2 regions of the Candidatus Borkfalkia ceftriaxoniphila genome follow, and region 1 is predicted to be linked to the other one. Evidence: riboswitches for the same ligand, from Rfam matches in the RefSeq annotation. Region 1 holds a riboswitch; the other holds the start of a gene.
The links. A riboswitch is a leader RNA that binds a small molecule or an ion and turns the genes downstream of it on or off. The one in region 1 is predicted to bind cyclic di-GMP.

Region 1 (4,421 bases):
TTTTGATAGGATAGGGTGATCGAATAGGCGTAGCGCGAAGTCTTATGCGGGTCGGGCACGATGCCCGTGTACGACGTGCCGTCGGCGTTCGTGACTGTGCCGATCACGGAATCTTTGCCGTAAGAGACTGAAAATTCCTTATAATCCCGATAGAAGTTCAGCCCGTCGAAGAGCGCTGAGAGATCGTCTTCGTGATAATAGGGCTTTTCGTTATCTAGCGATTTCAGCCGCGTATCCAGAATAGATGAAAGGCTGCCGAATATACTTTCCGCATTTGTATCGTCGACGGGATAATCGATTTTCGCAACAAGGGCGTCGTCAATGAGATAACAGTCGTTTCCCGAAATTTTGTAACGCCCCGTGCCCGCAATGCCGCCGCCCGTCTTGCCGTTGATTATCCCGAGCCCCTCCGTTCCCGTCGAGTAGGAAATTTTCAGATCCGCATGGAGGGTGAGCGTGTGACCGTTCAGATCGATGCCGACTTTTCCTTTGGATACGAGCGCGGCGGCAACTTCGATATCGTCCGTCAAAACGATCGTCTTGTTTACGGAGTCCTGCCCGGTAAAATGATCGGCAAAAGTATCGTTGTCGGTCGCGAATACATAATCGGCGGAGGAGCCCGCGATATCGGCGGTCGCCTCGGCGCGCAGCGTAAAACCGCCGTTTTGGGCTATTTCGTCGTACTCTGCGGAGGTTTCGCCCGAGTAGACGAAACAAAAGGGCAAAGAATGGCTGTAATTGGTCACCATTTGACCGCCGAACGTATAGAAGGGGGCGCCGCCGTCATCCGTTTTGCCGATCTGATCGAGCATACAGATAAATTCGTAGCGAGCGCCGCGCAAAGCGTAAACCTCGATCGCCTGCGAAAGTTTTACGTCCGCGTCGGAGCCGTCCGTTTCGAGTTCGAAAGAAACGCGGTAATCGGCGACGACGCTGTCCGACCCCGTGACTTCCACTTGCACGTCTACTTCCTGCGAACGGTTTTTGTAAAGCCCCAATTCCGATTCGCCTATCTGATCGAGATAATTTTTTCCGTTTAGTTTGAATGAAATATTCGTGCCCTGAATATGAACGGGGTAGCCGCGATGAACGGATTGATTTAGAAATGCAAAAACCACGCCGACCGCCGAGAGGCAGCAGACGAGTAGCAGAACGATCAATGATTTAATTGAAGCGGTTAATTTTTTCATGGCACCAATATTATACGTTGCCGTTTTCAAACGACAATTTGATTTCGTGATTGAGAAAACAATTATAATTGAGCGCGCGATAGGTTCCGCTTTCAAAATGCGGAAGGACATCGGGGGGCAGTTGAATTTCAGGCGTAAAGCCGTTGGTTCCGAATTGTACGTAAAGAGTGAACTCCGTAGCGCTTGCAAGAACCGTCAACTCGGAATTGCGATAGATCTCGTTGTCGTTTTCCTTTATCAAGGGATATTTCTTTTCGTTTACGACGGCAACGAGTTGCATCGCGTCATGCAGAGAATTTTGAAGGGCGAATTCGTGTAAAAATCCGACTTGCGCGGAGAGCCGCTCGGTTTCGCTGAGAGAAGAAAGCGGCGCGGCCGCGTCGAAATTGCGCCAGTATTCCGCCGTGTTTCCGCTCGCGTCGGAAATAATTTCGCCTTTTTCGTAAACGCCGAAAAGAAGATCTTCTCTTGCGGCAAAAAACGCATTAAAATTGTCATCCCTTGCGTCTGCGGCAAGTTTAACGCCGAAATTTTTGATGTCGTCCGTAATTTTCAGTCCGACTGTCAACGTTCCTTCGGGATAAAGAATGATTTTTTCGTCGGGTTTCGCGCCGTTGATGCTGGTAATCGTTACGCCGTTGCTGTCGTCGCCTGTAACGCCGAAGTCAAGACCGTCCGTGCCCACGGAATCGGACGTGGTGAACCAGGCAAAAACCGCGCCGAAAACCAGGCACAGGCTGACGAAAAGAGCCGCCGCCGCGAAAATCAGTTTTTTTGTACTGCCTTTGATCATAGACGTATTCCCGAATCCCAATAAATAAAAAAGCCATGAAACGAAAAAGTGCTTCATGGCAACCGGCTGTCTTATCCTTTTTTTCGAAGACGTAGACCCATAGCTTTGCGTCCTCGGGTTTCCCGCGAGTTTGCTTTTACATTATAATTTGATATCATCATAGCATATTCAATAAAAAAAGTCAATGCTTTCGGAAAATAATTGTCGTGCAAAGTCAACTTAATCTATGGATTTGAGAGAAGATGTCATATCTACGGCGCGGATCTTATGTGACAAAAGCAGATCGACTAAACCGATAAACACGAGTACGACGGCGGCAGATAAAACGAATGACCACCATTTTATATCCGCCAACGATCCGTAATCGAGGTAAGCGAATACGAAACCGACGAGCGCGCAGCCGAGAGGAATTCCTAAAAGGGCGCCGATGAACGCCATGATAAATATTTCGCGGTAGATATAACCCGTCACCTCGCCGTCGCGATAACCGAGCACTTTCAGTGTGGCGATCTCCCGTTTGCGTTCGCCGATGTTCATATTCGTGAGATTGTAAATGACGAATACGCACAATAATAGGGCAAAAGCGATGATAAATGCGGAAATCATTGCGATTGAACCGTTGCCTTTTGATACGTTCAAAAGGGAAAAACCTGCAAAGACCAGCGCGGTAGATCCTGCAACGCATACGACGGTCATTATAAAATGCGCTTTGTAGCGGAAAGAGCGATGCCCAAAGACCGGAAACGGGGTGAAGGTGCTCGCAAGAGCGGGCATAAACAACTCGCCGGAAAAAGCGGGGAATATAGCGTGAGGAAGTAAAAAAATTCCGACGAGCAGCCCGACGATAGATGAAATCAAGCACGAAAGCACGGAAAAAGCCGCGTATTTGAATACGATTTTTCCATCGCCGTAACCTGCATCACGCTTTACGCCGTATGGAGTCCCGTACAAAATTAACGATATCTCAATCCTACGAAAAAGAGAAACCGTAACGGTTTCTCTTTTCGTATAGATAAGATTAAGGTTGCATTCTTCGTTTGATTGACTTTTTCGGACTGTTGATATAAAATAAAAAGACAAGAGTCATAAAAAGTTTGCATTTTCTTGTATAAAAAAACTCTCAAACCACAAATTATCGTGATTTGAGAGCCGTGGCAGGGGAGACGCGATTCGAACACGCAACCTACGGTTTTGGAGACCGCTACTCTACCATTGAGCCACTCCCCTAAAAGCCTTCTAATTATATAACATAATTTCATTTTAGTCAAACAATTTTCGCATTATAAAAGGAGTTTTGTATGAAAAAACAGTTTAAACTCGGCGTGATCGGCGGCGGCTTTATGGCACAGGCTATTCTGAAGGGCGCTATTCTGTCCGATTTTTTGCGTGCCAGAAAAGTCCTTGTCGCGGACGTGTCGCAAAAAGCGCTCGATAGTTTGGAATATCTCGACGTAAACACGACCACCGATTGCAGAGACGTAGCGGAGAACTGCGAATATGTACTGTTTGCGGTCAAACCGCAGAATTTCTTGGACGTTGCGAAGTCTTTGCACGGGATTCCCGTCGAAAAGGTGATCAGCATTATGGCGGGCGTGAAAAAAGATAAGATCCGCGACGCGCTGTTCGGCAGCGGTATCCGCATCGCGCGCGCAATGCCTAACCTTCCCTGTTCGGTGGGCGAGGGCATGACCGCGCTCGACCTTTCCGAATTTTCATCTTCTGCCGACGACTGCGAGTTTATCAGTTCGATTTTCAATAATATCGGCAATCTGCTTTTGATCAAAGAGGATAAACTCAACGCGGTGACGGGCATCAGCGGAAGCGGCCCCGCTTACGTGTATCTCTTCATCGAAGGACTCGTAAAGGCCGGAATCAGGCAGGGGCTGACGGAAGACGAAGCGAAAACGCTGGCGGTTTCCACCGTGGCGGGCGGCGCGGAAATGGTCGCGCATTCGCAGGATAAGACGCTGCGTGAGTTGGTTTCGGCGGTATGCAGTAAAGGCGGTACTACGATACAGGCGGTCGAATCTTTTGAAAAAGACGATCTGGAAGGAGTGATCGACCGCGCCGTTTCCGCTTGCGTCAGACGCGCGGAGGAATTGTCCGAGTAGTCTATGAAACAAGTGGAACTTTATACGGACGGCGCCTGTTCGGGTAATCCCGGAGCGGGCGGATACGGAGCCATCCTTATTTACAAAGGGCTGGAAAAAGAAATCAGCGGGGGCGAACCTCTTACGACCAACAACCGCATGGAAATTTATGCGGTGATCGCGGGATTGGAGTGTCTGAAAGAAAAGTGCCGCGTCAACATATACAGCGATTCGGCTTATACGGTGAACGCCTTTACGCAAAATTGGCTGGAAGGCTGGATCCGCAACGGCTGGCGCAAGGCGGACGGCAAAGAAGTCGCCAACAGCGATCTGTGGCAAAGACTGTAC
Region 2 (4,421 bases), on a different contig from region 1:
ACGATGCACACAAAAAAGCCCGTGGAAGAGTGAAACCAGGAAACGACGTTGCCAAGTCCGCCGATCTTGCCCTCGTAGATACCGACGATGGTTACGTCGGGTATAAGCATTTTATCGGCATCGAGATTATTGTCGCCCTTGGTTTCGTATCTTACCGAGCCATCCGACTGCTTCTCGACCTTGATAATCCTATGCGAATTCAGTACCAGTTGATTATCCACGATGGTATTGTCCCAAAAAGTGATCACATCGCCCGGCTGCAAATTTTTCTTTTCTTCTTCATCGAGGATCTTGATTTTCAGAAGATCGCCCTTCTGGAAGTTATCGGCTTTATCGCCCTTCATCGAATTGCTTTCCACCGATACGTAAGCGGTGCCGAAAATCGAAGTGTAACCTTTATCCCCCGACAGAATGATATTGAGCGTGAGAATAAAAACGAACACCAGAATAATGGCTACGATGACGTTTACGACGATATTGATTACTTTTTTGTTACGCATAATACACCTTTGTTACTTTTTTCGCGCGTGAAATAAACACAACCGCAATGATCGCAATCACAAAAGGCGGACGAACATCGCCCGCTTTTTGTGATTGCCTGGTTTTGTAAATATTTAGATTTACGAACCGGACTTCATAATACCCGTAAGATTTAACATAACAGTCATTTTGTCTTCGAAGATGGAATTAAGGCAATCGCCGTCCGTGCCTTCCAGCCAAACTTTCACAGTTACGGTGCCGTAATAAATACTTGCAGTTTCAGCCGCGGGTTTTTCAAGAATCAAGATCTCACTCGTAGAAGCATATGTACTGTCATTCGTCAACGGCAATATTACATTTTTAGCAACTGTCTGAGCTATTGATTCGGAGACGCCTAACGAATAATTATAGTACGCCGCGGCAAGGTTGCCCTTATAGAACCCGGCTTGCGTCGTATCGTTACCGCCGTTTGCCGTCGTTTCGAAAGGCGCCCAAACTTTTCCCGTCGCAGAGTCCCCGCTGCCCGTAACGAACGCGATACGCGATGCGTGCGCGGCTCTCGCCTCGATTCTCGCACCTTTTGCAACGGCTTGCCCATAGGTTGCTTCCGTAATCGAATCGTCCCAGGCGAAAATCTGATGCGCTTGCACGGCTGTGTCTTTAACAGCAACCTCGGCAGTATTTCCGAGCAATACGCTCAAGCCTTTATTTGAATAAAATGAGAGGTCGAATTCCAAATAAGAACCCTCACCAGCCGCAGAGTTCTCTTTATCTTTCAATTCCACGCCGTTGTGATCCGTATCGGCGCTCGTCAAAGCGTCGAGCGAAATCGTTTTATCCTTCAAAACATCCGCAGATAAAATTTTACGCCCGAACTTCAAATTCGACCAATCCGTAGCGCTCGTCGGTTTGCCCAACGCGATTTGCAGATCGTCGTTACCGGAAGTAACCTGTAAGTCCAAACTTTCCACCGTAACTTTCTGATTTGTCGTGAACCAGGCGAAAGTGGAGCCCGTGGCTACGGCGATCGCTATGACCAACGCCGCCAAAGCGCCGATCAGTTTTTTTGTTGCTTTCATAAGATATCTCTCCTTTGATCATTTCATAATATTTTTACGGGCGTCGCCCGTAGCAACCTTAATACGCGTAAAAGTCCAGTTTCATTTTAATACGGTCTTGCAGCCGCTCGTCGGTGCAGTCCATATCCCAACCTTCCACCCAGATGACGATCGTGTATTTCACTTTGTCTTCGGGCTGAAAATCGGTCACCCGCTTCGCCATCAGTTGTTTTTCGGAAATAAATGCGATCGTTTCGTATGAAGTGTGCTGTTTCAGCCAGTTTTCGCCCTCTTCGCTCGCTTCGGGATTGGCGTATATATCGCCGCCTTCCGCGTCGCCTTCGATGATCATGACGCGCATGATATCGATCGCCCTGCCGACGCTGTCGACGACGTTCAGGCTCATGTCGTAATCCACCGAGCGTTCGGTCTTGTTGACCAGATAAAAACTGAATGCCATATAGGTCTGATATACGGTGTCGCTCTTGTTTCCGATCCCCCTGGCGATCGAGCGGGGAATATCTTCATATGTGGTGGCGCCCTGCCCTTCCAGTCCCGAAACGGACAGGCGGGAGGACAGATCGGACAGATCCTCTTTCATGGTCGCGGCAATATGCGCGCCGTCGTTGGAAACATTGATGATAAAATTGCCGACTTTGTTCCCGTAGATCGTAAAGCCCGCAAAAATAACGGAAAGTGCAAGCGAAACGGCTATTACGATTTTTGATATGCGCATCATTTGCAGACGCTTTAACCATTTCATAGCACGACTCCCCGAATGATCAAATGATTTTATGAAAAAAAAATTGCCAAAACATCATAGAATGTTTTGGCAACTGACAACCATATCTTGCGACTTAGGCTCTTAGCTTTGCGTCATACCCTTTTGGATACTTTGCTTTTAACTTATTCTAATTATAGAATATTATTATAAAATTGTCAAGTACTTTTAAATTTTATTCGAAAAAACTCAAATATCGTATTCCGCGGGCGCCTTGGGCTTGCCGAAATAATAGCCCTGCCCGTACGGGATCGAAAGTTCCTTGATAAAATCCAGCGTTACGTCGTCCTCGATCCCCTCGGCGATGATACGGAAATCGTTCTTTTCCGCGTAGCCGACCAGCGAGTTTGCCACGCCTCCGATCAAAAGGTCGTCTTTCGCTTCGTCGATAAACGAGCGGTCGAGTTTTACCCAGTTGACCTGCAGATTTTCCAACCGCTTCAAAGAACTCATTTCCAGTCCGAAATCGTCGAGCGCGATCTGAAAGCCGCACTGTACGAGTTTTTGAATATTTTCGTGCACCTCAGGCATTTTGTCGAACATGGCGAATTCCACGATCTCCATACACACTTCGTTTGCAGGCACTTTATATTTTTTGAGCACGCGGCGGAAATCGTCGGTAAGATTGGGATTCATTAACTGTTTGGGCGAAAGGTTCATGGAAAAAGTGACGTTTTTATCGGGATTTTTCTGCTTATAACGCTGCTGCGCGATGAGCAGTTGTTCGAACGCCCACGCTCCGACCCAGTTGATGTCGCCCGATTGCTCCAAGATATTCAGAAATTTTCCCGGAGCGAGCACGCCGAGCGTCTTGTGATTCCAGCGCAACAGGCTTTCGTAGGCGAAAATAACATTGTTCTTTAAATCATACACGGGCTGATAGTATAAAGTAAACTCGTTCGCCTCGATCGCCGATTTTATCTCCTGATAATATTTATATTCTTCGCTCTCGCTGTTGGAGATTTCCGAAGAGTAGATCGTATATTTATTGAGTCCGTTTCTTTTGGATACGGCGAGCGCGAGTTCGAGATTCTGCTTGAACGCGTTAAAATTGGCGCTGAACGCATTGTAACTGTTGACGCCGATGCTCAGATCGAGTTCCAGCCGCACGCGCGTGATCAAACTGACGGTTTTACGCCCTTCCAACAGGCAGAACGACGCCAGATCGGAGAGCGCTTTTTTATCCAGGTCCTCGTCGACGAGAACCGCCAAAAGGTCGTATTCGTACAGGCAGACCTTGCTGCCTTTGGGAAGGAGCCTGTACAGGCGTTCGACGAGTGTATTGACCGCGCCTGCGAATTGTTTTTCACCGAACGATTCGCGGATATTTTTCGCATCGTTGATCTCGATGAAAAAGACGCTGAAATGCGTATTTTTGCCCGCGGAATGAAAGCGGCGCAGAATCAAATCGTCAAAGGAATCCTTGTTAAGTTCGCCGATCTTCAACTTATCCGCGATATAGCGGTTTCGGTCCTTGCGGATACCGCGATAGAGGAAAAACATCGCCGCCGCTGCAACGAGGACGAACAGGACGACCAACAGAATGGCGACTCCGGGTTTCAATTCTGCGCCTGCGAGCAGTTGACGGATCATGTCTTTGCCTCCTTTTCTTATTCATTATATGTGCATTATACACCCGATCGGGCAAATATACAACACAATTTTCGACAAATATTTCTCAAATTTAAATTTCGGGTTTGAAATTTCGCAACATTTCCAACGCGGCGTCTTCCTTTACGGAGCGTCCGATCAAGTACCCCTGAATGACGTCGCAGCCCATTTCCTGCAAGATCTGAAGTTGTTCTTTGGTTTCGATCCCCTCGGAAATACTCAAAAGTTTCAGTTCCTTGGTAATATTGAGCACCATGCGCGTGATCGCGCGGCTGTACTCGTTGGCCGCGATATCGCTGATAAATTCGCGGTCGATCTTAATGGCGGCAATGGGCAGTTTTTTCAGATATAACAGCGAAGAATATTGGGTACCGAAGTCGTCCAGATGGATAGAAATGCCCTGCTCGCACAGAATCTGCAATTTTTTGAGCGTTTCGTCGAAAGTGTGCATGAGAAAGGATTCGGTGATCTCCACCGAGATCGTACCCGCT

Region 2: another riboswitch for cyclic di-GMP. It lies ahead of ESZ91_RS09935 (hypothetical protein); the one in region 1 lies ahead of ESZ91_RS11410 (hypothetical protein).

Annotation. Positions count from the first base shown of each region.
Region 1 covers NZ_SDOZ01000005.1:150,016-154,436, reverse strand. The annotation lists gene ESZ91_RS11415 (leucine-rich repeat domain-containing protein) at 1-1,118, opposite strand, end outside; gene ESZ91_RS11410 (hypothetical protein) at 1,201-1,983, opposite strand; cyclic di-GMP riboswitch class I at 2,038-2,128, opposite strand; gene ESZ91_RS11405 (ABC transporter permease) at 2,203-2,679, opposite strand; tRNA gene ESZ91_RS11400 (tRNA-Trp) at 3,136-3,210, opposite strand; gene proC (pyrroline-5-carboxylate reductase) at 3,282-4,094, shown strand; gene rnhA (ribonuclease HI) at 4,098-4,421, shown strand, end outside.
Region 2 covers NZ_SDOZ01000004.1:6,610-11,030, reverse strand. The annotation lists gene ESZ91_RS09945 (signal peptidase I) at 1-500, opposite strand, end outside; gene ESZ91_RS09940 (hypothetical protein) at 621-1,559, opposite strand; gene ESZ91_RS09935 (hypothetical protein) at 1,618-2,301, opposite strand; cyclic di-GMP riboswitch class I at 2,367-2,448, opposite strand; gene ESZ91_RS09930 (EAL domain-containing protein) at 2,509-3,912, opposite strand; gene ESZ91_RS09925 (EAL domain-containing protein) at 4,004-4,421, opposite strand, start outside.